DNA from 4 places in the Streptomyces azureus genome. Region 1 is predicted to be linked to each of the others. Evidence: riboswitches for the same ligand, from Rfam matches in the RefSeq annotation. Region 1 holds a riboswitch; each other region holds the start of a gene.

What was found. A riboswitch is a leader RNA that binds a small molecule or an ion and turns the genes downstream of it on or off. The one in region 1 is predicted to bind cyclic di-AMP.
Region 2: linked by a shared signal. The riboswitch ahead of AOQ53_RS36245 (M23 family metallopeptidase) and the one ahead of AOQ53_RS38765 (transglycosylase SLT domain-containing protein) in region 1 are both predicted to bind cyclic di-AMP.
Region 3: linked by a shared signal. The riboswitch ahead of AOQ53_RS24860 (M23 family metallopeptidase) and the one ahead of AOQ53_RS38765 (transglycosylase SLT domain-containing protein) in region 1 are both predicted to bind cyclic di-AMP.
Region 4: linked by a shared signal. The riboswitch ahead of AOQ53_RS37780 (LysM peptidoglycan-binding domain-containing protein) and the one ahead of AOQ53_RS38765 (transglycosylase SLT domain-containing protein) in region 1 are both predicted to bind cyclic di-AMP.

What each region holds. Positions count from the first base shown of each region.
Region 1 covers NZ_DF968533.1:178,330-185,594, reverse strand. The annotation lists gene AOQ53_RS38780 (ABC transporter ATP-binding protein) at 1-347, opposite strand, end outside; gene AOQ53_RS38775 (LolA family protein) at 437-1,684, opposite strand; gene AOQ53_RS38770 (polyprenyl synthetase family protein) at 1,918-2,928, opposite strand; cyclic di-AMP (ydaO/yuaA leader) riboswitch at 3,437-3,610, shown strand; gene AOQ53_RS38765 (transglycosylase SLT domain-containing protein) at 3,614-4,393, shown strand; gene AOQ53_RS38760 (Cof-type HAD-IIB family hydrolase) at 4,357-5,205, opposite strand; gene AOQ53_RS38755 (GNAT family N-acetyltransferase) at 5,398-6,462, shown strand; gene AOQ53_RS38750 (glycosyltransferase) at 6,482-7,265, shown strand, end outside.
Region 2 covers NZ_DF968475.1:463-7,727, forward strand. The annotation lists partial or broken gene AOQ53_RS36235 (SGNH/GDSL hydrolase family protein) at 1-65, opposite strand, end outside; gene AOQ53_RS36240 (DUF6250 domain-containing protein) at 211-927, opposite strand; gene AOQ53_RS36245 (M23 family metallopeptidase) at 1,130-2,056, opposite strand; cyclic di-AMP (ydaO/yuaA leader) riboswitch at 2,059-2,221, opposite strand; gene AOQ53_RS36250 (alpha-galactosidase) at 2,533-4,608, opposite strand; gene AOQ53_RS36255 (tyrosine-protein phosphatase) at 4,788-5,585, shown strand; gene AOQ53_RS36260 (DUF6126 family protein) at 5,595-5,714, opposite strand; gene AOQ53_RS36265 (helix-turn-helix domain-containing protein) at 5,711-6,355, opposite strand; gene AOQ53_RS36270 (aspartate aminotransferase family protein) at 6,419-7,265, opposite strand, start outside.
Region 3 covers NZ_DF968333.1:20,015-27,279, reverse strand. The annotation lists partial or broken gene AOQ53_RS24890 (MarR family winged helix-turn-helix transcriptional regulator) at 252-731, opposite strand; gene AOQ53_RS24885 (GTP cyclohydrolase II) at 848-1,489, opposite strand; gene AOQ53_RS24880 (MarR family winged helix-turn-helix transcriptional regulator) at 1,657-2,172, opposite strand; gene AOQ53_RS24875 (dihydrofolate reductase family protein) at 2,262-3,410, shown strand; gene AOQ53_RS24870 (hypothetical protein) at 3,505-3,684, shown strand; tRNA gene AOQ53_RS24865 (tRNA-Met) at 3,739-3,812, shown strand; cyclic di-AMP (ydaO/yuaA leader) riboswitch at 4,102-4,258, shown strand; gene AOQ53_RS24860 (M23 family metallopeptidase) at 4,270-5,301, shown strand; gene AOQ53_RS24855 (aldo/keto reductase) at 5,428-6,372, shown strand; gene AOQ53_RS24850 (PrsW family intramembrane metalloprotease) at 6,410-7,265, opposite strand, start outside.
Region 4 covers NZ_DF968512.1:7,946-15,210, forward strand. The annotation lists gene AOQ53_RS37770 (cytochrome P450 family protein) at 1-1,002, shown strand, start outside; gene AOQ53_RS37775 (LysM peptidoglycan-binding domain-containing protein) at 1,145-2,140, shown strand; cyclic di-AMP (ydaO/yuaA leader) riboswitch at 2,369-2,547, shown strand; gene AOQ53_RS37780 (LysM peptidoglycan-binding domain-containing protein) at 2,552-3,241, shown strand; gene eno (phosphopyruvate hydratase) at 3,507-4,787, shown strand; gene AOQ53_RS37790 (FtsB family cell division protein) at 4,892-5,368, shown strand; gene AOQ53_RS37795 (DUF501 domain-containing protein) at 5,432-5,962, shown strand; gene AOQ53_RS37800 (Ppx/GppA phosphatase family protein) at 5,959-6,900, shown strand.

The sequences.
Region 1 (7,265 bases):
TTGTCGCGGCCGGAGAGGAAGCCGTACAGGGCCGGGCCCTCGATGAGGGCGCCGACGTGCGGCAGCACGGCGCGGGTGGCCAGGGGCATGGGCTGCCCGAGCACCCGTGCCGTGCCGGACGTCGGCTCGATGAGGCCCATCAGCATGCGGATGGTGGTGGTCTTGCCGGAGCCGTTGGGCCCGAGGAAGCCGAAGACGCTGCCCGCCGGGACGGTCAGGTCGAGGCCGTCGACGGCGAGCTGTCCGCCGCGGTAGCGCTTGGTGAGCGCGCGGGTGGCGATGACCGGATCCCCGGCCTCGGCCCGCACATCGCTGTGCTCCGGCTCCGCGGCGGACGGTTCGCCCATCGGCTTCCTCGTTCTCTCGATGCCCGCTGCTCTCGATGCCCGGTGCTCTCAGTGCCCGGTGCTCTCGATACCCCGTGGCGGTACGGGACTTACTTCCCGGCGTCGGCCGCCTTCACGAGCGCGTCCTTGGTGACCATGCCCACGTAGACCTTGCCGTCGTCCGTGATCAGGGCGTTGACCAGGCGGGTGGAGAAGACCGTGCCCGAGCCGAACTTGCCGGTCACCTTGTCACCGAGCGAGTCCACGAAGCCGCCGAGGTCGCCGCCGGCCTCGCCGGAGGGCATGCCCTCGCCGCCGGTGTCGAAGGTGGCTATGGAGTTCCAGCCCTCGCCGATGGTCTTCATGCCGTCGAGGCCCTTGCCGAGGTCGTCCCCGGACTTCGGGGCGTGCTCGCGGGCCTCGGCGCCCTTGTCCGCCTTGCCGGAGGCCTTCCCCTCGGAGGAGGACTTGCCTTCGAAGTCCTTCTCCTCGGTGACCTTCGCGCCCTTGGGCGGGGTGAAGTCGAAGGTCGACGCGGCCGGCTTGGCGAAGCTGACCTGGGTGAAGCCCGCGTCGACGACGGCGGCGCCGCCGCCCGCCGGGGTCAGCGTGAACTTCAGCGGCATGCCGGTCTCGGCGTCCACGGCCACGCTGACCGCGCCGACCGTCGAGCCGGACTGCTTCGGCTTGATGACCAGCTTGTAGGCGTCCCGGCCGGCGACCTGGGCGGTGCCGTCCACGGTCACGGAGGTCGTGTCGTCGACGGCCTTCAGGGCCTCCTCGGCGAAGTCCTTCGGCGTGGCCGGCGGCTGCTCCTTCCCGTGCTCCGGGCTCTCCGAGGCGGTGCCGTGGAAGACCTCGTTCGACTTGCTGTCGTAGCCCCAGACGTCCTTGCCGTTGTGGACGAGGCTGTACTCGGCGGCGTTCTCCAGCAGCGACAGCTTCTGCTTGTCCGGGCCGTCGGCGGCGACGCGCAGGGTGTGCGTGCCGGAGGCCAGTTCCGTGAGCTTGGCCGTCGGGTCGGCGGAGGAGCCGCCCTCGCCCCGGCCCGCGGCGCCGGACATCAGGCTGCTCTCCAGGCCGCCGAGGTCCGGAAGGCCGAGGTCCGTGCTGATCTTGACCGTGCCGGACAGCTGCTGGACGTCCGACTTGGCGATCTTCTCGATGAGCTGCTGGGCGGTGATCTTCGGGAGGTCGGGGTCACCGGAGTCGGCGAGTGCGGGGACCAGCCCGATCGTCGCGGCCGCCACCCCCATCACCGTGACTGGGACGACGTACCGCGCGGCTTTGCGCCGCCCGGAGCGCTGCTCGTCGACCTCCCCGCCGGTCGTGCTGTCGTCGGATGCGTACGGTGCCATGTGTGCCCTACCTCCGTGGTCGGCGGCGGCTGTCCGTGTCGTCCACGCACTCGTCCCTGAGCCGCCATTCTCACCCGAACTGGTGAGGAGTGGTGTGTTCTCCGTGGTGTCCATCTGACCAAATCGGCCAGGGAGATACGTCAGACCCCGGGCTCAACTCCACGTACTGCTGCGGTATGACACGAGAGGGCGGCTTCTCCCCCGACCCGTAGGGGTCGTACGGGAAGGACGTGCTAGCCGGCCCGGTGCACCACAGCGTCGGACAGCTCCACCAGCGCCGTCTTCGCGACGCACTCGGGCAGCGGCGCCAGCGCCGAGCGGGCGTCCTGGGCGTAGCGGATCGTGTCCTGCCGGGCCTGTTCCAGCGCCGGGTGGGCGCGCAGCAGGCGCAGGGCCTCGGCGTGCCGGTCGTCGTCGGTGAGATCGGAGTCCAGCAGCTCGCACAGGGCGATGTCGTCCGCGAGTCCGAGCCGGGCGGCGCGCTCGCGCAGCCGCAGCACCGGCAGCGTGGGGATGCCCTCGCGCAGGTCGGTGCCGGGGGTCTTGCCGGACTCGTGGGAGTCGGAGGCGATGTCCAGGACGTCGTCCGCGAGCTGGAAGGCGACGCCGAGCCGCTCGCCGTACTGGGTCAGCACGTCCACGACCGTGTCGTCGGCGCCGGACATCATCGCGCCGAACCGGCACGACACCGCCACCAGGGAACCGGTCTTGCCGCCCAGCACGTCCAGGTAGTGCTCGACGGGGTCGCGGCCGTCCTGAGGGCCGGCCGTCTCCAGGATCTGCCCGGTCACCAGCCGCTCGAACGCCTCGGCCTGCACCCGCACCGCCTCCGGTCCGAGGTCGGCCAGGATGTGCGAGGCGCGGGCGAAGAGGAAGTCGCCGGTGAGGACCGCGACGGAGTTGCCCCAGCGGGCGTTCGCGCTCGCCACCCCGCGGCGCACGGCGGCCTCGTCCATCACGTCGTCGTGGTACAGCGTGGCGAGGTGGGTCAGCTCCACGACGACGGCCGACGGCACGATCCCGGGCGCGTACCGGTCGCCGAACTGGGCGGAGAGCATCACGAGCAGCGGACGGAACCGCTTGCCGCCGGCCCGGACCAGGTGCTGGGCGGCCTCCGTGATGAAGGGCACCTCACTCTTGGTGGCCTCGAGCAAGCCTTCCTCGACAGCCGCCATTCCGGCCTGGACATCGGCTTCCAGAGCCTGGTCCCGCACGCTCAGCCCGAACGGCCCGACGTCGGTCACGAGGGGTCTCCTGTCTGCTGGTGTCTGCCGGTGATTACGCGGTTTGTCGATAGGTCGCTGCCATCACTCGAGTCAGCGTATCCGGTCACGTTTCGATCACCGCCAGCGCCCATGGTTACAGGCCGGGTGGTATCCGATCACGACCGCAATATTTTCGATCAGCTCATAAGAGCAGACATTTATCCACTTTCCATGAAGTAGTGGACTATGCACGATTTGCCGTTTTAGATAAGCAAATTCCCCTTGGTGCCCATTGCCCCACGGACTTGTGATCAGTGAGTTGAATCACGTTATCCCCTGCGACGCCCCACTCCGGCACCGGCCCGTACGTCCTTCCGTCGGACGCCAGTTGAGCCTTGGCTCCCGCAAAGGATCAAGCGGCTCATATACCCCCGCCCAAGGTCGACCGGCACGATGTGTGACTCAGGTGCTTGTTCCCGACATGTGCTCTCGCATACGTTCCGGGCCTGTCCGGCGGACGCCGAATCCTGCCACCGCCCGGACTCCCCACACGAACCCACTCACTCACGCATGGCAGGAGCGGGGGACCCAGGTAAGTCGCCGGTCCGCGCAGCGGAACGGCTCGGGGTGAAGCCGCCCACGGCACACAGCGCCGTGGGCGGCCGGGCACCTCCCGGCCCGAACCCGACAGCTCACCTCGCAGGCGTCGGAGAGGAATATCGCCATGCCCCGAGGCAAGCACCGTCGCCCCAGAAGCAACCAGCTCACCCGTCGTGTCGTGGCCGTCGGCACCGGCGGAGCGGCACTCACCCTGCCGCTGCTCGGCGCGACGCAGGCCAGCGCCGCCCAGCCGAGCCAGAGCGCACCCGCCGCCGCACGGTCCGTGCCGCAGGCGGCCCAGCCCGCCAAGTCCCTCACGTACACCGTGACCAAGGGCGACACGCTCTACCGCATCGCGGACAAGTACGACGTGTCGGGCGGCTGGAAGCAGCTCTACAAGGACAACCGCGCCGTCGTCGGCGACGACCCGAAGCTGATCCACCCGGGTCTGAAGCTGAAGGTGAAGACGGCCAAGACCGACGCCGCGAAGAAGACGGCGACCAAGTCCTCCGCCCCCGCCAAGCCGGCCGCGAAGCCCGCCGGTGGCGTCGCCGAGGCCACCCAGGCCTCCGCGAAGACCTACGCCAACAACCTGGACGGCTGGATCCGCGAGGCGCTGGACATCATGGCGCAGAAGGGGATTCCGGGCTCGTACGACGGCATCTACCGCAACATCATGCGTGAGTCGTCCGGCAACCCTCAGGCGATCAACAACTGGGACTCGAACGCTGCCAAGGGCACCCCGTCCAAGGGTCTGCTCCAGACCATCGACCCGACCTTCCAGGCCTACCACGTGGACGGCACGTCGTGGGACCCGTACGACCCGGTCGCCAACATCACCGCGGCCTGCAACTACGCGGCCGCCCGCTACGGCTCGATCGACAACGTCAACGGCCCGTACTGAGCCGTCCCGCCCAGCAGTCGCTCGAGGACGACGGCGATGCCGTCGTCCTCGTTCGACAGGGTGACCTCGTCGGCCACGGCCTTGAGTTCGGGATGGGCGTTGGCCATGGCGACGCCGTGGGCGGCCCAGTCGAACATCGGGATGTCGTTGGGCATGTCGCCGAAGGCGACGGTGTCCGCCGGCCGCAGCCCCAGGTGCTCGGCGGCCAGCGCCAGGCCCGTCGCCTTGGTGACGCCGCACGGCTGGAGCTCGACCGTGCCGGGCCCCGACATCGTCACCGTCGCGAGTGGACCGACCACTGAGCGGGCCGTCGCCGCCAACTCGTCGTCCGTCAGGTACGGGTGGCGCAGCAGCACCTTGCTGATGGGCTCGCCCCACAGCTCGTCGCGCCGGTCGACCCGTACCGCGGGCAGGGTCGGGTGCGGCATGAGATAGCCCGGCTCGATGAGCGTGAGCCCGTCGACCCCGTCCTGGTCGACCGCGGCGTACACCTGCCCCACCTCGGCCTCGATCTTGCCGAGGGCGGTCTCGGCCAGTTCCCGGTCCAGGGTGACGGACCACAGCAGCCGGTCCGCGCCCGCGTCGTACACCTGCGCGCCCTGCCCGCACACCGCGAGCCCCGTACAGCCGAGGTCGTCCAGGAGCGGCCGCACTCTCGGCGCTGGCCGGCCCGTCACCACGAGGTGCTGGGCACCGGCGTCCGCCACCCGCGCGAGCGCGGCGAGGGACCGGTCGGACAGGGTGTCGTCGCCGCGCAGCAGCGTCCCGTCCAGGTCGGTGGCGATGAGTGAATATGCGATGGGTGCGGCCATGATCAGAGAATACGGACAGCGCGCCCCTTCGTTTCATCGCGCGTCGGACGCCGATTGCCCGGTTGAAGGCCTCTGCACCAGTTGGCAACAACATGGTCCGCTACCTACCGTCGGGGCCGTCTCGGGCGGTACCTTCCAAGTGTCCAGGGGGGACTTGATCGGGGGGTCAGGTTGAGCAGTGGGCGCATACGTGTGGCTCGGCCCGGGGAGCTCGGCGAGGGGGAGAAGGAGCGCTGGCGCGCGCTGCGCGCTGCGTCGGAGGCACCGCGCAACCCCTTCATGGAACCGGAGTTCACCGATGCCGTCGGTCTGGTGAGGCCGCGGGCGCGGGTCGCGGTGGTGTACGAGGGGCTGGAGCCGGTCGGCTACCTGCCCCATGAGCGGGGCCCGTTGGGGCAGGGCCGGGCGATCGGGCTCGGCGTCTCGGACGCGCAGGGCGCGATCCTGCGGCCCGGCCTGGACCTGGACACGGGTGAACTGCTGCGGGCCTGCGCGCTGTCGAGCTTCGCCTTCGACAACCTGGAGGCCGGGCAGCGGCTGTTCGTCCGGTACGCGGCCGAGGAGCACGCCACCTACGTCATCGACGTGGAGAAGGGCTACGAGACGTACGAGTCGGTGCTGCGCGCCCAGTCGCCGAAGTTCCTGAAGACCACCCTGGCCAAGGAGCGCAGGCTGGGCCGGCAGGTCGGCGAGCTGCGGTTCGTCTTCGACGAGCGGGACCCGGCCGCGCTGCGCACGCTCATGGGGTGGAAGTCGGCGCAGTACCGCAGGACGGGCCGCCGGGACCGGTTCGCCCGGGAGTGGATCACCCGGCTCGTGGGGCGGCTGGCCCAGACCCGGGCGCCGGAGTGCCGCGGCACTCTGTCCGTGCTGTACGCCGGGCAGCGGCCGCTGGCCGCGCACTTCGGGCTGCGCTCGGCCTCGGTCCTGGCCTGCTGGTTCCCGGCCTACGACCCGGAGTTCGCGAAGTACTCACCGGGTCTGGTGCTGCACCTGCGCATGGCCGAGGCGGCGGCCGCCGAGGGCATCGGCATGCTCGATCTGGGGCGGGGCGCGGCCGAGTACAAGGACGCGCTGAAGACGGGCGAACTGCCCGTGTACGAAGGCGCGGTGACGCGTCCGGGGGCGGGCGCGGCGCTGCACTGGCTGAGCCGCGAGCCGGCGCGCCGCGCGCACAGCTTCGTCCGCGGCAGGCCACGGCTCGCGTCGCTGGCCGCGCGGACCCTGAAGGGCGCGGCTCGGCTGCGCCGTACCTGACGACGAGGGGGGAGGGCGCATGGCCCGTTCGGCACGCGCGCAGGAGGAGATACGCCGGTTCCTGGACATCGGGGCGGTGCAGGTCGCCGAGCTTGACCTCGACGGCGACGAGGCGGTGCTCAGACCGGGCCCGGGGAGTCCGCCGGTGACGCACGGTGAGGTGTTCGTCCTGGTCAGGCAGGGCGGGCGGCCCGTGGGGACGCTGCTCGCGCGAGTGCCGGAGGGGGCGGACGCGAGGTCCGTGCTCGTGGCGCGGGCGCGGGCGGAGTGTGCGCCGGCGCAGGTCGGTGCCCCCGCGGAAGCTCGCGGGCCTGGGGAAGCCAGTGAGGCCGGGGAATCTCATGGCCCCGGGGAAGTCGGCGGGACCCGGGAAGCTCATGGGCCCGGGGCAGCCGGCGAGTCCGGGAAGCCGCCGTACACGAGTGTCGTCATCGCGACCCGGGAGCGTGCCGGGCAGCTGGCCCGGGCGCTGGACTCGCTGCTGGCGCAGGACCATCCGCGGTTCGAGATCGTCGTCGTGGACAACGCTCCCGTGACGAGCGAGACGCGGGAGCTGGTCGAGCGGAAGTACGCCGAGCGCGTGCGGTACGTCTGCGAGCCGGTGCCCGGACTCGCGGTCGCGCACAACACAGGGCTCGCGGCCGTGCGGGGCGAGGTGGTCGCCTTCACGGACGACGACGTGGTCGCCGATCCGCGCTGGCTGACCGAGCTGACCGCGCCCTTCGCCGCCGACCCCGGACTCGGGTGCAGCACCGGGCTGATCCTGCCCGCGCGGCTGACCACCCCGGCCCAGGTGCTGCTGG
Region 2 (7,265 bases), on a different contig from region 1:
TCGGGGCCGGGATCACCGACGCCCTCGGTGAAGCTGTCCCCCACCGCCACGTACGACCCGATCACTGCTCTGCTGTCACTCTTCGAATCGTCTGCCACAGCCGCTCATGATTCACCCTCTAATGTGACCTACGCGACCGTAGGCAGGGGTTGACGGGCGGTGAGATAAGCCACTTCCCAAGTGTTCGCCAACTCCGGAATAGGTCACCCGTCAGCGATGTTGGGGGGTCAGTCGCCACACCCGGAAGCCCGTGATCCGGAAGTGGCTCCACACGGTCCGGAAGGCGAAGTGCCCGCTGGTGTACGGCTGCGGATCCGCGTAGTCGAAGACGAGGCGCCCGTTGTTCCACCACCTGACCGTCGAGCCGTCGGAGACGATCCGGACCCGGTTGGGCTCGTTGGGGACCAGCAGCGGCTCGGTGTAGTCGTAGACCAAGGGCCGCACACCGGGCTCGCCGACGTACCGCCGCAGCCGGGTCGTGGTGTTGTAGTTGGCGCCGTAACCGGCGTAGTACGTCGTCAGGTGGTCGTACTCCTCCAGCGCCCCGCCGCGCGGCGTGGCGAAGAGATCTCCGGGGGAGCGTACGTCGGTCGCGTTCCAGAAGTTGTTGAGGTCCGAGACACGGTCGTTGACCCCGCCCTCGGAGACCGGCGTGGCGGTGTACTCGAGGACGTACGGCCCGTCGAGCCGCCGTCTGAACCACACGGTCGCCCCGCTCGGTACGTCGATCTCCAGAACGCCGCGAGAGGCGGTCACGCTCCCGCTGTCCTGGAGTTCGGTCGCCCACTGGGCGAGGCCGTGGCAGAAGTCGTCGTGGGCGATGAGGCGGCGGTGCCGGGGCGCGGCGTAGGCGGCGCCCGTCGGGACGAGGGCCGCCAGGCCGGCTCCGGCGGCCAGGGCTGCGAACGCTCTGCGAGTGGTCGGCACGGGACACGTCTCCTTGGGGATCCGCCTGGAAGGCTCTAGAAAGCGCTTGCACTCCGGACGGGATCACTGTGTCCCAACTGCCGCCCGCTGTCGATCCCTTGGGCCGGCCGATCACCACAAGCCCACGCACACACCGAAGGCCGGACCCGGGGATCGGGGTCCGGCCGACGGTTGCGTGTGAGGCAGGTGGTCGTGCGGTCGGTCAGCCGACGGAGACGCCGTGCGAGCGCAGGTAGGCGACCGGATCCACGTCCGAGCCGTAGTCCGGCGTGGTGCGGATCTCGAAGTGCAGGTGCGGTCCGGTCACGTTGCCGGTGGCACCGGAGAGGCCGATCTGCTGTCCGGCGCTCACGGTCTGGCCCGCCGAGACGGAGAGCGAGGACAGGTGGGCGTACTGCGCGTAGCTGCCGTCGTTCAGCTTGATGACGACCTGGTTGCCGTACGCACCGCCCCAGCCCGCGGAGACGACCGTGCCCGCGCCGACGGCCTTGAGCGAGGTGCCCGTCGGGACGACGAAGTCGACACCGGTGTGGTAGCCGCTGGACCACATGCTGCCGGACATCCGGTACGGGGTGCCGACGGTGGCACCGTCCACCGGGGCGCTGTAGCCGCTGGAGGTCGCGGCGGCCGGCTTGGCGGCAGCCGGCTTCGAGGACGACTCGGAGGCGGACGGCTTCGGAGCCGAGGGCTTGGAAGCCGAGGGCTTGGAGGCCGAGGGCTTCGACGGGGACGGGGACGAGGACTTGGGCTCGCCCGCTGCCGCCCTCTTGCCGATCGACAACTTCAGGCCTGGGTGGATCAGCGACGGGTCGTCGCCGACGGCGTCACGGTTGTCCGCGTAGAGCTTCTTCCAGCCGCCGTCGACGTTCTGCTCGTCGGCGATCTTCGCGAGATAGTCACCGGCCCGCACGGTGTAGGTGCGGGCGCCCGTGGCCTTTTCGGCGGCCTTCTTCTCGGCGGCCGGAGCGGACTGGACGGACTTTTCCGGAGTCGACTGCGGGGTGGCGGCGTGGGCGCCGGCGGCCCCCATGAGCGGAAGGGCGAGAGCGGCCCCGCCGGTTCCGGCGACGGCGATGGAGCGGGTGAAACGCTGAATCTTCGGGCGGCGGTGCTTACCCTTCGCGGGCATGGCGAATTCCTCTCCGGCGCCTACGAGGTGAGCTGTCGGGTTCGGACTGGAGATGCCCGGCCGCGCCGAGGCGCGGCTTAACCCCAAGCCGTTCCGGGAACCGGAACAGGCGTCTTACCTGTGGGTCCCCCGCTCCTGCCGTACACGGGTCAGTGTGTGCGGGCTCCGGGCGGCGGCAGGATTAGGCGTCCGTCCGGATTGGTGTGGAACGTAAGCGACCAAGACGCAAAGGGACAAGCTTGCGGTTGCCTGTGACGGCGTTTTTCTTGACGCATCGGCACATTTTCCGTCACGGAGCGTGGATTACCGATCTCCCGCTTTCCTCAATGCCCCTGAATATCGCCAGAATTACGTGCACATGGCAACAACGCATCGTCACGAATATGACGATGCTCACGCACCCCGACCTCATCTCCTTTACGATCGGGGCACGTTATGCCGAAACAACCGAAGCACTCCCTATTCGGACAGAAAGGCTACTTACGCTTAAGCCGGACGACAGTGGCATCCAGATCCCCGCGCAGACCGACCCGCAGCCCGTGATGGAGCAGCACGGCACCCCGGTGAACTTCGCCCGTTTCGAGGCATTCGTACGATGCCGTGGGGTCGAGGCCCCGCAGCCGGAGCGCCGGGACGGGCTCGCCGTAGCGCTGCGCCTGGAGCCAGGCGAGGAGGACGGTCTCGTCACCGAGGGCGTACTGCACGGCGCTCAGGCCGCCCTCCGGCGGGCGCAGCCGGTACTGATCGCCGCGCTGCACCACGGGCCGGATCTCCTTGTAGAGCGCCACCCAGTCCCGCGCCTCGGCGAGCTCCTCCTGCGTCCACCGCGTGAGGTCGCCGCCGACCCCGAGCACCCCGGCCATGGCACTGACGAACCGGAACCGCAGGGAACTGGCCCGCTGGTTGAGCATGGCGTTCGGACTGTCGGTGACCCAGGCGGCCATGACCCGGGCCGGATGGATCTGGCTGAAGCCGTGCTGGATGGCGAGCCGGTCGAGCGGGTCGGTGTTGTCCGAGGTCCACACCTGGTCCGTGCGGCTGAGCACACCGAGGTCGATCCGGCCGCCGCCGCCCGAGCAGGACTCGAAGGCCACTCCGGGATGGGCGGCCCGCAGCCGGTCCAGCAGGGCGTAAAGAGCGTGGACGTGGTCGACCCACAGCCGCTGCGGGTAGGGGTCGTCCGGCCAGCCGGCGTCGGTGAAGCAGCGGTTGAAGTCCCACTTGACGTAGTCGATCGGGGCGCTGGAGAGGAGCCCGTCGAGCTGTTGCCAGAGGTACTCCTGGACGTCCTCGCGGGCGAGGTTCAGTACAAGCTGATTCCGGAACTCCGTCCGCTTTCGTCCCGGTTGGTACTGCACCCATTCCGGGTGCGCGCGGTACAGGTCGCTGTCGGCGTTGACCATCTCCGGCTCGACCCAGATCCCGAACTGCATGCCGAGGCCGTGCACATGGTCGGCGAGCGGCTTGAGGCCGCCCGGGAAGCGGTCCGGGTTGGGAGTCCAGTCACCTAGCCCGGCCCGGTCACTCGTACGCGCCCCGAACCAGCCGTCGTCGACCACGAACAGCTCGACGCCCATGGCAGCGGCCCGCTCGGCGAGCGCCCGCTGCTGCTCCTCGGAGATGTCGAACTCGGTGGCCTCCCAGGAGTTGAACAGCACCGGCCGGTCCTGGTCGGCGTCCGGGATCACGTACGCCCGCTGGTAGGCGTGCCAGGCGCGGCTCGCCCCGCCGAAGCCGCCGTCGGTCCAGAGCCCGGCGAAGACGGGAGTCGTGTACGACTCCCCCGTGCCGAGCACCACCAGGCCCGAGTCGTCGTATCCGGCCCCGCCGGTGATCTGCACGCGCGCGTCCGGGAGCTGGGCCACGGCGATCCGCCAGGACCCGGACCAGCCCAGGGCGCATCCGTAGACCTCGCCGCGCTCCTCGGTCGCGTCGGTGTCGAGCGCGACCCACGGCAGGTGCTGGTGACCGGTGTGGCCGCGGCGGCTGCCGATGACCTTCTCGCCGTGGGTGAGGACGGAGCGCTCCAGCCGGGACTCGGCGCCCCAGCGGCCGTGCAGCTGGGACAGCCGCCAGGTGTCGCGGTCGGGCAGGGTCCAGGTGGCGGAGTCGGCGCGCAGCACCTCGACGGCAGGGCCGCGGTTGTCGAGGGTCACCCAGCGCTCGACGACGTCCGTCGAGGAGCGTATCCGGTAGTGCAGCGTGATGCTCAGATCACCGTCGCGGAAGCGCAGCCGCAGCTCGCCGTCCCCGGCGTCATGCCCCTCGTAGGTCCACTCGGTGCCGCGCCGCTGCGGGGTACGTACGGACAGGGCGGGCCGGACGAAACGGGGGCCGCCCTCGACCGGGTACTCCTCGCGCCCGTCGAGCGGGGACTCGAAGGGCCAGTAGTCCGGCAGCGGCCGGACGGCGAGGGCCTCGGCGTCGGCGAGGCCGATCCGGGGGCCCCAGTGCAGGTGCAGCAGTTCGCCGCGGTCGGTGACGTGGACGGCGTAACTACTGGCCGGCCCCGAGAGCACCCACGTACGACCGTCTTCGGAGATGTCGAGCATCAAGGCCTCACAGATTCGAACAGGCCCGATCAGGTGCGACCAGGCCCCAACATCATCAAGGCCTGCGGGGGCTCCCGGCAACGTCTGTGGACAACTCATTGCCCCAGGCAGGCATGTCGTATCGTCGAGTGGTGCCCGTCGACGAGCCGCGTCGGCGGCGCCGAAGGGGAGGAGCCCTCGTGACGCAGCAGGTCCCGTCGACCGAGCCCGAGCTGGCCGGAGTGCGCAACTTCCGGGATGTGGGCGGACTGCCGACCGTGGACGGACGGCGGGTGCGGCAGGGGGTGCTGTTCCGCAGCGGCCACCTCGCGCATGCGACCGGTGAGGACGCCGCCTTCCTCACCACTCTGGGCCTGCACACGATCTTCGACTTCCGCAACGCCGCGGACCAGAAGCTGGAGGGGCCGGACGTCGAGCTGCCGGGCGTGCGCAATGTGAACCTGCCGCTGAGCGACCCGGCCGACGGCGCCGAGTTCTGGCGGATGGTCCGCGACGGCGACCTGGACCAGCTGCGCGCGATCCTCTCGGACGGCAAGGGCGCCAACCGGATGATCGCCTCGTACCGCACGATCATCAGGAACCGCACGGCCGAGCACTCCCAGGTGCTGCGCGCGCTCGCCGAGGACAGCGTCCCCGCCCTGATGCACTGCGCGGCGGGCAAGGACCGCGCGGGTCTGTCCGTCGCGGTGACGCTGCTCGCCCTGGGCGTCGAGCGCGAGGCGATCGTCGACGACTACCTGAAGTCCAACGCCAAGCACCGCCGCTACAAGGTGCACCGCAGCAGCTCCGCCGCCTCGGCCTACTCCCCCGAGGTCATGGACCTGCTCAGCCCCCTGTTCGACGCGCGCGCCGAGTACCTCGCGGCGGCCTTCGACACCATCGAGGAGACCTGGGGCGGCGTCGACGCCTATCTGGAGAAGGGGCTCGGACTCACCCCGGAGACCCGGGAGCGGCTGCGCGAGCGACTGCTCGACTGAGGAACACGGCTAGCGGGCCCCCGCCTCGAACAGGAAGTACGCGAACGCGGCGAAGATGTGCCCCACCACGAGGTAGATGAACAGCCGCACCCACAGGGCCCGGGGGAACTTCTCCTCCATGTCCTTCACGGCGTGCCTCCAGGGGTGGGGCCCAGGCACAGGGTGGCCGTGGGGCTCTGCAAGAGGGTGTGGACGAAGAGCAGTTCGACACCGTCCGGGTCCTGGGCGGCGATGCGGTGCGGGGTGAGCGAGTCGAAGTGTGCGCTGTCGCCGGGCGCGAGCTGGTGCGTGGTGTCGCCGAGGCTCAGCCGCAGCCGCCCCCGGAGCACATGGAGCCACTCCTCACCGGGGTGGACGCGCACGATGTCGCCCTGGGAGCCGTACGGGACGTGGACGCGCAGGGCCTGCATCCCGCGCCCGGAGGCGCCGGCCTGCCAGTACGTCCAGCCGCCCGCGGCGGTCGGTTCCATGTCGGCGGCGCGGATGACGGCGTCCCGGTCGGCGACGGTCTCGCCGAGCAGCTCGGAGACCGTCGTACCGTAGATGCGGGCGAGCGCGAGCAGCATCGGCAGGGAGGGCTGGCGCTGCCCGGTCTCCAGGCGGGAGAGGTGGGCGGGCGACAGCCCGGCGGCGCGGGCCGCGGCCTCCAGGGTCAGGGAGGCCCGGCGCCGCAGGGCGCGCAGCTGCGGCGCGACGGCGGGCAGCGCACCGGCCGCCTGGTCGGCCGACGGGTCGGTCCCGGAGGACCGCCCGGTCTCGGAGGAGCTCATGCCTCCATTCAGCCGGAGCCTTGCCTCAGCGGCAAATTTCTTGCCTCTGAGGCAAAAACGCGCTTATCGGTTGGCCACCGCCTGCTTGACCAGCGTCTTCCCGAAGTCCCAGACCAGCCCGCCGTCGTGCGCGTCGTCCATCACGGCCGTGAAGGCGTCGACGAACCGGTCCACCTCCCGCTCGCCGATGATCAGCGGCGGGATCAGCTTGATCACCTCCATGTGGTCGCCGGAGACCTGGGTGAGGATCCGGTGCTTCTGGAGGAGCGGTACGACGACCATCTGCGCGAACAGTCCCTTGCGGGCGGCCTGGAGCACGGCCCAGCGGCTGCGCAGCTTCAGCGACTTCGGGCGGCCGAACTCGATGCCGATCATCAGGCCCCGGCCGCGGACGTCGGCGAGCATCTCGTACTTGTCCGTCAGCGCCGCGAGCCGGGATCTGAGCCGTTCCCCGGTGGCACGGACGCCGGCGACGATCTGCTCGTTCTCCATCACCGACAGCACCGCCAGGCCCGCCGCCATGGCCTGCGCGTTGGACCCGAAGCTCGCCGAGTGGACCAGCACCCGGTCCATGGACGAGTAGACCTTCTTGAAGATCCAGTCCTTGCCGAGCGTGGCGCCCACCGGCACGTATCCGCCGGAGAGCGCCTTGGCCACGCACACCAGGTCGGGCTCCACTCCGTCCTCGTGCTGGTAGCCGTAGAAGTCGCCGGTGCGGCCGAGGCCCGTCTGCACCTCGTCGGCGATGAGCAGCGCCTTGTGCCGGTGCAGCAGTTCCTGGGCGGCCCGCAGATAGCCGGGCGGGGCCTCCAGCACGCCCTTGCCCTGGATCGGCTCGACGATCAGGGCGGCGACGTCGCCCTTCCTCAACTCCCTTTCCAGCGCGTCGAGGTCACCGAGGGGTACGGCC
Region 3 (7,265 bases), on a different contig from region 1:
GCAGTCTCGCTGGCCTGGTCGGTCGGGTCGGCGGGGTCGGTCCTGCCAGCCCGGTCGGTCTGGTCGGCCTGGTCGGTCGGGTCGCTGCGGTCGGTCTGGTCGGTCGGGTCGCCCCGGTCGGTCGGGTCGCCCCGGTCGGTCGGGTCGCTCCGGTCGGTCCTGCCAGCCTGGTCGGTCTGGTCGGTCCGGTCCGCCCGGTCGGTCCCGCCGGTCCTGCCAGCCCGGTCGGTCCCGTCGACCCCGCCGGCACGCGGGACTTCCGCATCCCGCGCGGCAAGAAACCCCCGCAACCCCCGGCTCAACGCCACCCGTTCCCCCGGTTCCATCGCCGCTAGTGTGCTGGCCAGGGCCTGTGCCCTGCGACCTGCGACGTCGCCCAGGACGTGCTGCCCGTGCGTGGTGAGCCACAGCTGTACCTCGCGGCGGGTGTCCGGATGCGGGGCGCGTTCCAGGAGGCCGGCCGCGGCCAGGCGGTCGCAGAGGCGGCTGGCGGTGGGGAGGCCGATGTCCAGCTGGTCCGCCAGGGCCGTCAGGTTCAGGCCGGGCGCCGCCTCCAAGGTGCGCAGCGCCCGCAGCTGGTGCAGGGACAGCCGCAGGGACGCCTCCTGGGCGGCGACCGACCACAGGGCCGTCAGGCTCTCCACGGCGTCGGCTATCTGTGCCGCGACGGCCTCCGGGCCATCGCCCGGTCTCCTCGCCCGGGTGTCGCCGGGGCCGCCGAGATCGGTCACGAAACGGTCACTTTCCATAAGCTCCGGGTACTGCGGAGGTCGCCCTCATTCAAAGGCTGTACCCGATGAGCCGAGGGGCAAGCCGCCTCGTTCGGCACCCGGCCGGGGCGGAAAGCTCAGCCCACGCTGAGTCCGGTCAGCGCGGCAAGCGGCAGGGTGTGCTGGGTCTGGAGGACCTTCGCGCGCAGGTAGCGGACGTTGTGCGCGGTGGTGAAGACGCCCGTGGGGACGCGGTCGCGGACGTCCACGCCCAGGTCGCGCAGCTGGGAGGCCTTGTCGGGGTTGTTGGAGAGCAGGTCCAGCTCGCCGATGCCCAGGGCCCGGAGCATCTGGGCGGCCGCCGTGTAGTCGCGGGCGTCCTCCGGCAGCCCCAGAGCCGCGTTCGCCTCGTAGGTGTCGAGGCCCTCGTCCTGGAGGGCGTACGCGTCGAGCTTGTTGTAGAGGCCGATGCCCCGGCCCTCCTGGCGGAGGTAGAGGAGCACGCCGCCGCGCTCGGCTATGCGCTCGACGGCCTCGCGCAACTGCGGACCGCAGTCGCAGCGGGCGGAGCCGAACACGTCCCCGGTCAGGCACTCGGAGTGCAGCCGCACCAGCGGAACCGGGCCGGGCTCGCCCAGGACGACGGCCACGTGCTCCTGGCCGTCGGCCAGACCGTGGAAGGTGACGACCTCGGCGTCGACCTCGTAGCCGTCGTGGAAGCGCAGCGGGACCCGGACGCGGGAGCGCGGGGTGGCGAGGACAGCGGGAGTGTCGGGCATGCGGGGCCTCCGGGTTCCGTTCCTGTTCGGCTGCACAGCCGTCGGCTTGCAGGCTGCTTCAGATTTGAAGCAGATCCACGTCCGGAACCCTACCCTTGCTTTAAATTTGAAGCAATGAGAAGCGGTGAGGTCGATGCGCGTTGTGACGTGCCTCACGAACGGGTGCCTCAGGAGCAGGTCGTGGAGGACCTCCGTCGCCACGGCACGTCGTCCGACGCCGGCCGTGTCCCGTCCTCCTGGAGCCCCTGCGCGATCGCCGTGGAGATCTCCTCCAGCTGCCGCACCTGCTCCTCGCTGAGCCGGTCGAACAGGAAGCTGCGCACGGTCTCGACATGCCCGGGCGCCGCCCTTCCCAGAACGGCGAACCCGTCGTCGGTCAGAGCCGCGATGCTGCCCCGCTTGTCGTACCGGCAGGCCTCACGCCGCACCATGCCGTCCTTCTCCAGCCGCGTCACCGCGTACGTCAGCCGGCTGCGCGTGATCTTCAGCCGCTCGGCGAGATCGGTCATGCGCAGCCGCCGCTCCGGGGACTCCGACAGGACGGACAGGATGGAGTAGTAGAGGTGAGGCATGCCGACGTCCTGCTGGAGCTGCCGGTCGATCGCGTCCTCCAGGAGCAGCGAGGCGGCGATGTACGCGCGCCAGGCGCGTTGCTCCTCGGGGGTGAGCCAGCGAGTCGTCATGCCTCCAGTGTAGGTTTGTTTCAAACTTGAACCAAGCCCGTCCCGTCAGCCCGCCGTCCGCCACGAGTTTCCACGAGCCGGGAGCGTCGATGCCCCACCCGTACGTCCTGCTGTCCGCCGCCGTCTCCCTCGACGGCTACCTGGACGACACCGGCCCCGAACGCCTGCTCCTGTCCAGCCCGGCCGACTTCGACCGGGTCGACGAGGTCCGGGCGTCCGTCGACGCGATCCTGATCGGCGCCGGCACCGTCCGCGCCGACAACCCGCGCCTGCTGGTCAACTCACCCGAGCGGCGAACCGCCCGCACGGCAGCCGGCCTGCCGGAGTACCCCCTCAAGGTCACGGTCAGCGGCTCCGGCGACCTCGATCCGGCGGCACGGTTCTGGCACACCGGCGGCGAGAAGGTCCTCTACACGACCGACAAGGGGGCCGAACGCGCCCGTGCCCTCGGTATCGCCACCGATGCCGCAGATGCCACCGATGTCGTCCCGCTCGGAGCCGACCTCGACTGGCGGCGGCTCCTCACCCACCTGCACGACGTCCGGGGTGTACGACGGCTCATGGTCGAGGGCGGCGGCCTGATTCACACCCAGCTCCTCACCCAGGGCCTGGCCGACGAACTCCAGCTGGTCCTCGCCCCGCTCTTCGTCGGCGACCCCGAGGCACCCCGCCTCTTCGGGCCCGGCGGTTACCAGTCCGGCCGGCTCCGGCTGCTGGAGACCCGGCGGATCGAGGACGTGGTCCTCATGCGCTACGAGCCGACCGCTCCCGGCACCGGCCCTCTCCCCGTCGCCGCCGACCACCACTGGCTGGCCCTCGCCTGCGAACTGGCGGCAGAGTGTCCGCCGTCGGACACGGCGTTCAGCGTCGGCGCGGTGGTGGTCGCGGCCGACGGCACGGAGCTGGCCCGCGGCCACTCCCGGGAGGGCGGCGACCCGGTCGTGCACGCCGAGGAGGCGGCCCTGGCGAAGACCGACCCGGCCGACCCCAGGCTCGCCGGCGCGACGGTCTACAGCAGCCTGGAGCCCTGCGCCCGCCGGGCCTCCCGCCCCGCACCCTGCGCCCGGCTGATCCTCGACGCGGGCGTACGACGCGTGGTCACGGCCTGGCGCGAGCCGGACACCTTCGTGCCGGGGGCCGACGGCAGCGGCGTCCTGGCGGCCGGCGGAGTGGAGGTCGTCGTCGTCCCGGAGCGCGAGGAGCGGGCCAAGGCCCCCAACCGCCACCTGCTGCGCTGAGCGCGGGCCGATCGCCACAACAGATCCTGCGGCCCCGCCGCCTCCCGGCTCACGCTGCCTCCAGGGCCGGTACGACAGCGCGGAGGCAGCGGGCATGTGGGCAGTGGGGGGCGACGTGGGACAGCGCTCCTGCTCGTTGCCACTGCTCACCGCGCTCGCCCTCCTCGTCTCCTCCTGCGGGGCCGCCGGTCCGGACGCCACCCGGCCCGCCGGCACCGACGACCTGTTCACCGCCTGGGAGACCCTCACCCATACGGACAACCCGGGCCGCTGAGCACCGGGTGTGCGCGAGCGGTCCCGCGGATGGCGTACACTGGAGTCACAACGACGCGGGGTGGAGCAGCTCGGTAGCTCGCTGGGCTCATAACCCAGAGGTCGCAGGTTCAAATCCTGTCCCCGCTACTGAAGGCCGAGGGCCGGAATCCGAAAGGGTTCCGGCCCTCGGTGCATTTCCCGAGCTTCTCATTACTGTCGGTGAGTGAATCACACCGCTGTGCATAACAACTGACACACCATCAAAACCCGTGAGTCACTCGCGCAGTGGTCAAATCGCCCGATTTAAGCCGGTCGTGGCAGGTTGGTCCGCGCGAAAAAGGTTAATGATCAAGTGGAACCGCTGGAATCCCCACCGCGCGTCTATTAACGTTCGATAACGCAGCGCGGTCGTCCCAGCCGTCACAGAAGGCGGCTCCGTGCGCACGCGCCGAATCCCGAAAGGGAACCGGGGAACCACTACTTGGGGTGAATCGCGCGGAAGCCGCCGTGGAAGCACGGCCGGTATACGCGCGTAGGAGACCTTCCTGCTCCGAACCCGTCAGCTAACCCGGTAGGCGAGAAGGAAGGAAAGGAGTACGCCCACGTGGCGTCCAACCGGCCTGCCCCCGCGGCCCCGTCCGCGCCCAACCAGCGCGACACCGAAACCTTCGGCTACGGCGGTCACCGTACCGAAGAGGGCCCGTTCCAGGAATGGAACCCCACCGCGGAGTCCATCCGTCCCGTCCGTGGCCGGCATCGCGTCACCAAGCAGCGCGGCGGGGGCCTCGCCCGCAGCTCCACCGTCCTGGGCGTCGGCGTCATAGCCGCCGTGGGCGCGGGCGGCATGGCCAGCGCCCAGACCGGCAAGCCGCCGGTGTCGATCTCCGTTCCGGACCTTCCCTCGGTGGGTTCCCTCATTTCGGACGACGACACCCCCGAAGGCTCCGCCACCCCGCTCAGTGACCTCGGCACGGCGGCCGCCGACACCGAGCAGGGCACCTCCGGCGCCGGTGAGGCGCTGCGCGCCCGGATCATGGCGCAGGTCGAGCACCAGCAGGAGCAGATCGAGACCAAGGCCGCGCAGGACGCCGCGGAAGCCGCCCAGAAGGCGGCCGCGGAAGCCGCCGCCAAGGCGGAGAAGGAAGCCAAGGCCAAGGCCGCCGAAGCCAAGCGGAAGGCGGAGGAGGAGGCCCGGAAGAAGGCCGAGGCAGAGCGGCTCGCCGCTCTCGCCAAGCAGTACACGCTGCCGACCTCCGCGTACACCATCACCTCGACCTTCGGTCAGGCCGGCGCCTACTGGTCCTCCGGCTACCACACCGGTCTCGACTTCGCCGCCCCCACGGGCACGCCGATCAAAGCGGTGCACAGCGGCACCATCACCGAGGCGGGCTGGAACGGGTCGTACGGCTACAAGACGGTCCTCACCCTCGATGACGGCACGGAGATCTGGTACGCGCACCAGTCGTCCATCGGCGTCAGCGTCGGCCAGAAGGTCAGCACGGGCGACGTCATCGGCCGCGTGGGCGCGACCGGCAACGTCACCGGGGCGCACCTGCACCTCGAGGTCCACACCGGTGGGTCCACCAACGGGGTCGACCCGCTGGCGTGGCTGCGGGGCAAGGGCCTGAACGTCTGAGCTTCGGAGGCCGGTTGAAGCACCGGTGGTCCTGATGACGACCGCCGACATCAGGGCTGCCGGTATTTGCGGGAGCTTTGCGTCTGTTGTGGAATGAGCGGTTCCGTACGGTCGTTGCCACAGAGCATGACTTCTCTTCGCAAGCTCGGCTCCTCCGACCTCGAGGTCTTCCCGCTCGCCCTCGGCGGCAACGTCTTCGGCTGGACCGCCGACGAGGCGCAGTCGTTCGCCGTCCTCGACGCGTACACCGCCGCCGGCGGCAACTTCGTCGACTCCGCCGACGTCTACTCGGCCTGGGTCGAGGGCAATCAGGGCGGTGAGTCCGAGACCGTCCTCGGCAAGTGGCTCACGTCACGCGGCAACCGCGCGGACGTCGTCGTCGCCACGAAGGTCAGCCAGCACCCCGAGTTCCGCGGCCTGTCCGCCGCCAACATCAAGGCCGCCGCCGACGCTTCCCTGCGGCGCCTCGGCACCGACTACATCGACCTCTACTACACCCACTTCGACCAGCCCGAGGTGCCGGTGGAGGAGATCATCGGCGCGCTCGACGAACTCGTGAAGGCCGGCAAGGTGAGGTACATCGCCGCCTCCAACATCTCCGCGGAGCGGCTGCGGGCCTCCCTGGAGTTCTCCGACCGCGAGGGGCTCGCCCGGTACGTGGCCCTCCAGCCCCACTACAACCTCGTCTCCCGTGACACCTACGAAGGTGAGCTCCAGGACCTCGCCGAGCGGACCGGCCTGGCGGCTGTTCCGTACTACGCGCTCGCGTCGGGCTTCCTCACCGGCAAGTACCGGCCCGGTACGAGCGTCGACAGCGCGCGGGCGGGCGGTGCCGCCAAGTACCTGGAGACCGAGCGGGGCCGCCGGGTCCTCGACGCCCTCGACGGGATCGCCGCGGCCCACGACGTCCCCGTCGCCACGGTCGCCCTCGCCTGGCTCGCGGCCCAGCCGACGGTGGCGGCGCCGATCGCTTCCGCACGGACGGTGGAGCAGCTGCCCGCGCTGATCGGGGCCGGGGAGCTGACGCTGACGGAGGCGGAGCTCGGGCGGCTCACGGAGGCTTCGGCCTGAGCGGTTCCTGCCCCCGGGCCTGGGGGCTGGGGTTCGGCTACGACCGGTACGGGTTGTACACCGGGTACGGGGCTGCCGGCGTCGTCGACATTGCCGGAGTCGTCGGACAGCCGTACCCGTACGCCCCGTGCACCGGCCAGGGCGGGGCCGCCACCGGTACCGGAGGGGCAGTGATCCGCGCGGCGTAGTCCAGCGCGGGGCGGGCCGTCTCCCGGCGTCGCCACAGTTCGTCCAGCAGTTCCCGTTCCCGTACGACGAAGTCGGCACCGGCGCGGCCGCGGCGGCCCCGGTGCCGCAGGAACGCCAGGGACGTCGCGTACCCCTCGTACTGCGCGACCTTCCGCGCCGCCGCCCTGCCCGCGTGGCGGCGGGCGTACTGGCGGGCGATCCGCCGGGCCCGCATCGAGCCGAGGGCGTACGGCTCGACCGGGGACAGCCATCCGGCCACGGCGTAGGCGGGCAGCTCCGTCCGTACGGTCTTCAGCTCCCGCTGCCGTGTCCAGATCACCAGCCACGTCAGCAGTGCGAAGAGGGGCACCATGAACGCCGTGTACACGGCGAAGAACCCGTACTCGCCGAACGCCGAGGAGCCGTTCCACATCGCGTGCAGGCCCATCGCGAGCAGCAGTCCGGAGAGCGGGAAGGCGACGCGGCGGATGTACTGGCGGTCCGCCGCGAGTGCGGAGATGCCGAAGCCGATGCCCGTGAGGACGGTGAAGAGCGGGTGCGCGAACGGCGACATGACGATGCGCACGAAGAAGGTCGCCGCCGTGACGGAGGCGATGCCGGTGCCGCCGGTGAGCTGGTCGGTGCCGAAGGCGGTGCCCAGGTAGAGGATGTTCTCCGTGAACGCGAAGCCGGTGGCGGTGACGCCGGCTATGACCACTCCGTCG
Region 4 (7,265 bases), on a different contig from region 1:
CTGATGACGCATCTGCTCAACATCGACCCGCCGGACCACACCCGGCTGCGGCGGCTCGTGTCCAAGGCGTTCACGCCCCGCCGGGTCGCCGAGTTCGCGCCGCGGGTGCAGGAGCTCACGGACGGGCTCATCGACGGGTTCGCGCAGAAGGGGTCCGCCGACCTCATTCACGAGTTCGCCTTCCCGCTCCCCATCTACGCCATCTGCGACCTGCTCGGCGTCCCCCGCGAGGACCAGGACGACTTCCGTGACTGGGCGGGGATGATGATCCGTCACCAGGGCGGGCCAAGGGGCGGCGTGGCGCGGTCCGTGAAGAAGATGCGCGGCTATCTCGCCGACCTCATCCACCGCAAGCGGGAGGCGCTGCCCATCGAGCCCGCCCTCGGCGAGGACCTCATCTCCGGGCTCATCCGCGCCTCCGACCACGGTGAGCACCTCACCGAGAACGAGGCCGCGGCCATGGCCTTCATCCTGCTGTTCGCCGGCTTCGAAACGACCGTGAACCTGATCGGCAACGGCACCTACGCCCTGCTCACCCACCCCGAGCAGCGCGCCCGACTCCAGGCGTCCCTCGCCGCCGGGGAGACCGGCCTCCTGGAGACCGGCGTCGAGGAGCTCCTGCGCTACGACGGGCCCGTCGAACTCGCCACCTGGCGGTTCGCCACGCAGCCGCTCACCATCGGCGGGCAGCAGATCGCGGCCGGCGACCCGGTCCTCGTCGTCCTGGCCGCCGCGGACCGGGATCCGGAGCGGTTCGCCGATTCGGACGTGCTCGACCTCGCCCGTCGCGACAACCAGCACCTCGGCTACGGCCACGGCATCCACTACTGCCTCGGCGCGCCGCTCGCCCGCCTGGAGGGCCAGACCGCGCTCGCCACGCTCCTCACCCGCCTCCCGGACCTGCGGCTCGCCGCGGATCCGGCCGAGCTGAGATGGCGCGGCGGCCTCATCATGCGCGGGCTGCGCACCCTGCCCGTGGAGTTCACGCCGACCCCAAGGTGACACGCCGTCAGGAATGTGATCTTCACGTGATCTGCGTGGCATGAACTTGTGACAAGTGATCGTCTGCCGATACGTTCACCCATCAGCGCGGCCCGGGACCCTGCGCCGCGCCGGTCACTGCTGTCTCGCGAAAGGTCTCCGTATGCTCTCCGGGAACGGTCGGCACCGTCGCCCCCGCCAGGCTCCGGCTCTCCTCGTCGCGGCCGGAGTGACCGGCTCCGCCATCGCGATCCCCCTCCTCGGAGCCTCCGGCGCCAGCGCGGCCGACGGCACGACCTGGGACCGGGTCGCGGACTGCGAGACCGGCGGCGCCTGGAGCCAGAACACCGGCAACGGATACTTCGGCGGCCTCCAGTTGTCCCAGGAGGACTGGGAGAACCACGGCGGCCTCGACTACGCCCCGAGCGCCGACCTGGCCAGCCGTTCCCAGCAGATAGCCGTGGCCGAGAGAATCCTCGCCGACCAGGGGGTCGGCGCGTGGCGCACCTGCGGGCTGCTCTCGGGTCTCCAGCAGGACGCGAAGCCGGGCACATCCGACTCGTCCGCCCCAGCGGACTCGCCGGGATTGCTCGACTCGACCGAGTCGTCCCCTTCCTCCTCTCCGTCCGCGTCGCCGTCCCCCGACGCGCCGTCGACCTCGGAGGACGAAACCGCCAAGTCCGACAAGTCGGCCGATTCTTCCGATTCCTCGACGCGGGGCCAGTCGCAGGACCAGGAGCCCGACAGCTCCCCCTCGGCTGATCCGGAGAGCGACAAGCCTGACAAGTCGCCACGGGACGACGACTCTTCGGCTCTCACCGACACCGGCTCCGGCCGCCACCGCGGCCCCAGTGCCGACGAGGACGCCGCGCCCGAGGACGGCCGTACGTCCGGGTCCGCGGGGCGGCACGCCTCGCGCGGCGACGACGCCTCGCGCGGCGACGACGCCTCGCGCGGCGACGACGCCTCGCGCGAGGCGACGGACGGCTCCTACGTCGTCCGTCCAGGCGACAGTCTCTGGTCCATCGCCGACTCCCTTGACCTCGGCGGCGGATGGCGCGCGCTCTACGTCGGGAACGAGGCGGCCGTCGGCGTCGACCCGAACCTCATCCGCCCCGGTCAGAAGCTCACGGTACGGGTCGAAGCGGACGACGAGTAGCCGGTGGGGCAGTACGGAAACGGCGGCGGAAGTCACCCCTAAACCGTGCGAGTTCACGTCGCCGTTCGCGCCGAATGTCCCGTATTGACCCCGTGAGAGATAGATCTCAGAAGCCCTGATCGTCTTTGAAATTCCGCGGATCGCATGTCTACGGTCGTGATCGCTCGTCACCGCGAGCCCCGGCTGCCGCAACGCCGAATCCTGCCAGCGGCCGCACGGGAACAGTCGTCGCGTCAAGCGCCGTAGGCAGGAGCGGGGGACCCAAGGTAAGTGCCGGGCCCGGCGGTTGAGGCAACTCGACGGCAGGTCCGGCTTGGGGTGAAGCCGTGTCCCGGGAGGGACGCGGCCGGGCAACTCAACCGGCCCGAACCCGACAGCTCACCTCGCAGGCGTCGGTGAGGGGATCTCTCCATGCTGTTTTCCGGCAAGGGCACGCACCGCCGTCCGTCCAAGGCCACTCGGGCCATCGCCATCGCCGGTGTCACCGGCGCCGCCGTCGCCGCCCCGCTGATGGCGGCCGGCAACGCCTCCGCCGCCACCGCCTCCGAGTGGGACGCCGTCGCCCAGTGCGAGTCCGGCGGCAACTGGTCCATCAACACCGGCAACGGCTACTACGGCGGTCTGCAGTTCTCCGCCTCCACCTGGTCCGGCTACGGCGGCACCAAGTACGCCTCCACCGCCGACCAGGCCACCAAGGCCCAGCAGATCGAGATCGCCGAGAAGGTCCTCGCGAGCCAGGGCAAGGGCGCCTGGCCGGTCTGCGGCAAGGGCCTGTCGAGCGCCGGCTACAGCGGCGGCTCCTCCTCGGGCGACTCCGCCTCGAACAGCTCGTCGCAGAGCACCGAGACCCGCCAGACCGAGCAGCAGCCGGCCTCCCGTTCCGAGGAGCGCCCGGCCGCGAAGAAGACCGTCACCACCCCGACCGGCAAGAAGGTCAAGAAGGGCGACGGCGAGTACAAGGTCGTCAAGGGCGACACCCTCAGCTCGATCGCGACCGAGCACAAGGTCGAGGGCGGCTGGGCGAAGCTGTACGAGCTGAACAAGGACATCGTCCAGGAAGCCAACCTCATCTACCCGGGCCAGCAGCTGCACCTGAAGTAAGCAGCGGCCCGCCCCCGTCCCCACAGGCTCCCCGCCCCGGTGCGTCATCCCCCGTGCGCACCGGGGCGGGGTTTTTTCTGCCGGTCTTTGCGATCCGGCTTTGTTCCGTTCGGAAACAATTTACTCTCGGTTCTGTCCATGGGGTGGGCGACCCGGTGGCCGATCGCGCGGAGCCGGTTAGGCTCATGTCGCGAGCCACCGCGGCCCGCACCACGCAGGGCCCGAGCGGCCCGCGTACCCGCGTCACATCAAGAAGGAGATGCTCGTGCCGTCCATCGACGTCGTCGTAGCCCGGGAAATCCTGGACTCCCGAGGCAACCCCACGGTCGAGGTCGAGGTCGGCCTCGACGACGGCAGCACCGGTCGTGCCGCCGTCCCGTCCGGCGCCTCCACGGGCGCCTTCGAGGCCATCGAGCTGCGCGACGGCGACTCGAACCGCTACCTCGGCAAGGGTGTGGAGAAGGCCGTCCTCGCGGTCATCGAGCAGATCGGCCCGGAGCTGGTCGGCTACGACGCCACCGAGCAGCGCCTGATCGACCAGGCGATGTTCGACCTGGACGCCACCGACAACAAGGGCTCCCTCGGCGCCAACGCCATCCTCGGCGTCTCGCTCGCCGTCGCCCACGCCGCCTCCGAGGCCAGCGACCTGCCGCTGTTCCGCTACCTGGGCGGCCCGAACGCGCACCTGCTGCCGGTGCCGATGATGAACATCCTGAACGGCGGCTCGCACGCCGACTCCAACGTGGACATCCAGGAGTTCATGATCGCCCCGATCGGCGCGGAGTCCTTCTCCGAGGCCCTGCGCTGGGGCGCCGAGGTCTACCACACGCTGAAGAAGGTCCTGAAGTCGAAGGGCCTGGCCACCGGCCTCGGCGACGAGGGCGGCTTCGCCCCGAACCTCGGCTCCAACCGCGAGGCCCTCGACCTCATCCTCGAGGCGATCAACGAGGCCGGCTACACCCCCGGCGAGCAGATCGCCCTGGCCCTCGACGTCGCCGCGTCCGAGTTCTACAAGGACGGCGTCTACACCTTCGAGGGCAAGGACCGCTCGGCGGCCGAGATGACCGAGTACTACGCGGAGCTCGTCGACGCGTACCCGCTCGTCTCCATCGAGGACCCGCTGTTCGAGGACGACTGGGAGGGCTGGAAGACCATCACCGACAAGCTCGGTGACAAGGTCCAGCTCGTCGGCGACGACCTGTTCGTCACCAACCCCGAGCGCCTCGCCCGTGGCATCGAGGAGGGCGCGGCCAACGCGCTCCTGGTCAAGGTCAACCAGATCGGCTCCCTGACCGAGACCCTGGACGCCGTCGAGCTGGCCCAGCGCAACGGCTTCAAGTGCATGATGTCCCACCGCTCCGGCGAGACCGAGGACGTCACCATCGCCGACCTGGCCGTCGCCACCAACTGCGGTCAGATCAAGACCGGCGCCCCGGCCCGCTCCGAGCGCGTCGCCAAGTACAACCAGCTGCTGCGCATCGAGGAGATCCTCGACGACGCGGCGGTGTACGCCGGCCGCAGCGCGTTCCCGCGCTTCAAGGGCTGACCCGAGCCGCAAGAGGCAGCGTCGTACGTACGTCCCCGTACCCGGTCCCGTACCGTGTCCGGGGACGTACGCGCGTATGACGGTGGAGCGGGAGGCGGACAGACATGGCCGTGAAGGACCGGGACCGGTTCTCCACCGCGACCAGGATCCGGCTGCTCGGCGAGCAGACCGCGGCCCGGGTCTACCGCTCCCAGACCAAGCGCCAGGCCCGCCGCTCCCGGCTGACCGGCCGGGCCGCGCTGCTCGCCCTGGTGATGTGCTCGCTGATCGTGGCCCTGGCCTACCCGATGCGGGAGTACGTCTCGCAGCGCGCCGAGATCGACGACCTCCAGCGCGAACAGCAGCAGGCCCGGCAGCGCGTCGAACGGCTGCGTGACCAGAAGGCGCGCTGGCAGGACGACGCGTACGCCGAGCAGCAGATCCGGAAGCGGTTGCACTACGTCATGCCGGGGGAGACGGGATTCATCGTCGTCGACCCGCACGCGGCGCGGCAGTCGCGCGCCGACCTCGGGGCGGCCGACCGCCCCTGGTACTCGAACGTCTGGGACGGGGTCGACAAGGCCGACGCCTCCGACCGGTGAACCCGGACCCCAGCCAGTGACCCCAGTGACCTGAACCCAGAGAAAGACAGCCTGAACACAGTCATGGAAACGCCCCCGCCGACCTCTCCGCGCACCGAGCCCACCGACGCGGACGTCGAGGCCTTCAAGCAGCAGCTCGGCCGGCCCCCGCGCGGCCTGCGCGCGATCGCGCACCGGTGCCCGTGCGGGCAGCCCGACGTCGTCGAGACGGCCCCGCGGCTGCCGGACGGGACGCCGTTCCCCACGCTGTACTACCTGACGTGCCCGCGCGCCGCCTCGGCGATCGGCACGCTGGAGGCGAACGGCGTCATGAAGGAGATGACCGAGCGGCTGGCCTCGGACCCGGAGCTGGCGGCGGCGTATCAAGCGGCGCACGAGGACTACATCAGGCGCCGTGACGAGATCGAGGAGCTGAAGAACTTCCCGAGCGCGGGCGGCATGCCGGACCGGGTGAAGTGCCTGCACGTGCTGGTGGCGCACTCGCTGGCCGCGGGCCCCGGGGTGAACCCGCTCGGGGACGAGGCCATCGGGATGCTGCCTGAGTGGTGGCTCAAGGGCCCGTGCGTGACGGCCGCCGAGGAGGACGCCCAGTGACCCGTGTAGCCGCCGTGGACTGCGGTACGAACTCCATCCGGCTCCTGGTCGCCGACGCGGACCCGGCCACCGGTGAGCTGGCCGACCTGGACCGGCGCATGACGATCGTGCGGCTCGGGCAGGGCGTCGACCGCACCGGCCGGCTCGCCCCCGAGGCGCTCCAGCGGACCTTCGCGGCCTGCCGCGAGTACGCCGGGATCATCAAGGAGCACGGGGCGGAGCGGCTGCGGTTCGTGGCGACCTCCGCCTCCCGGGACGCCGAGAACCGGGACGAGTTCGTGCGCGGCGTGCTGGACATCCTGGGCGTCGAGCCCGAGGTGATCTCCGGGGACCAGGAGGCCGAGTTCTCCTTCACCGGCGCCACCAAGGAGCTCGCCGGGCGCGACCACCTGGCGAAGCCCTACCTCGTGGTGGACATCGGCGGCGGCTCGACCGAGTTCGTCGTCGGCGACGACCATGTCCGCGCGGCACGCTCGGTGGACATCGGCTGTGTCCGCATGACCGAGCGGCACCTGGTCCGGGACGGGGCCGTTACCGACCCGCCGGCCGAGGAGCAGATCGCGGCGATGCGGGCGGACATCGAGGCCGCCCTCGACCTCGCCGAGGAGACGGTCCCGCTGCGCGAGGCCCGCACGCTGGTCGGCCTGGCCGGGTCCGTGACGACCGTGTCGGCGATCGCCCAGGAGCTGCCCGAGTACGACCCGGCCGCCATCCACCACTCCCGTGTCTCCCGTGAGAAGGTCCGCGAGATCACCGGCTGGCTGCTGCGCTCCACGCACGCCGAGCGCGCGGCCGTACCCTCCATGCACCCGGGCCGGGTCGACGTGATCGGCGCGGGGGCCCTCGTACTGCTGTCGATCATGGAGCGGATCGGCGCGGAGGAGGTCGTGGTCAGCGAGCACGACATCCTCGACGGCATCGCGTGGTCCGTCGCCTAGGCCGCTTCTGAGCAGGCAAGGATCACGTTTGAGCGAGTCCGGGGGACTCGTGCGAGCCCCCCGGAAGCAGTCCCCCGGAAAAGTTCGTGAAGTTCTTCACAAGGAATTCGGCACTCCAGGGCGAAGAGAAGGGCCGCGTTGACCCTTCTGGGGGCCTGATGACCCTTTGAACGTGTTCAGAAGCATGATATGGGTGCGCCCGGGCGGATGGCCGGAGGAGGGTTCGACGGGGGTCTCACAGGGGGGTCCGCGGGCCAGAGGGGCAGCTCACGCGGCATTGACGGCTGCCCGCCGTGCACACAGGAGCCCGCTTGTCACCATGACATGGATCACGGGAGCGGCGGAGGATAACACACCCCCCGACG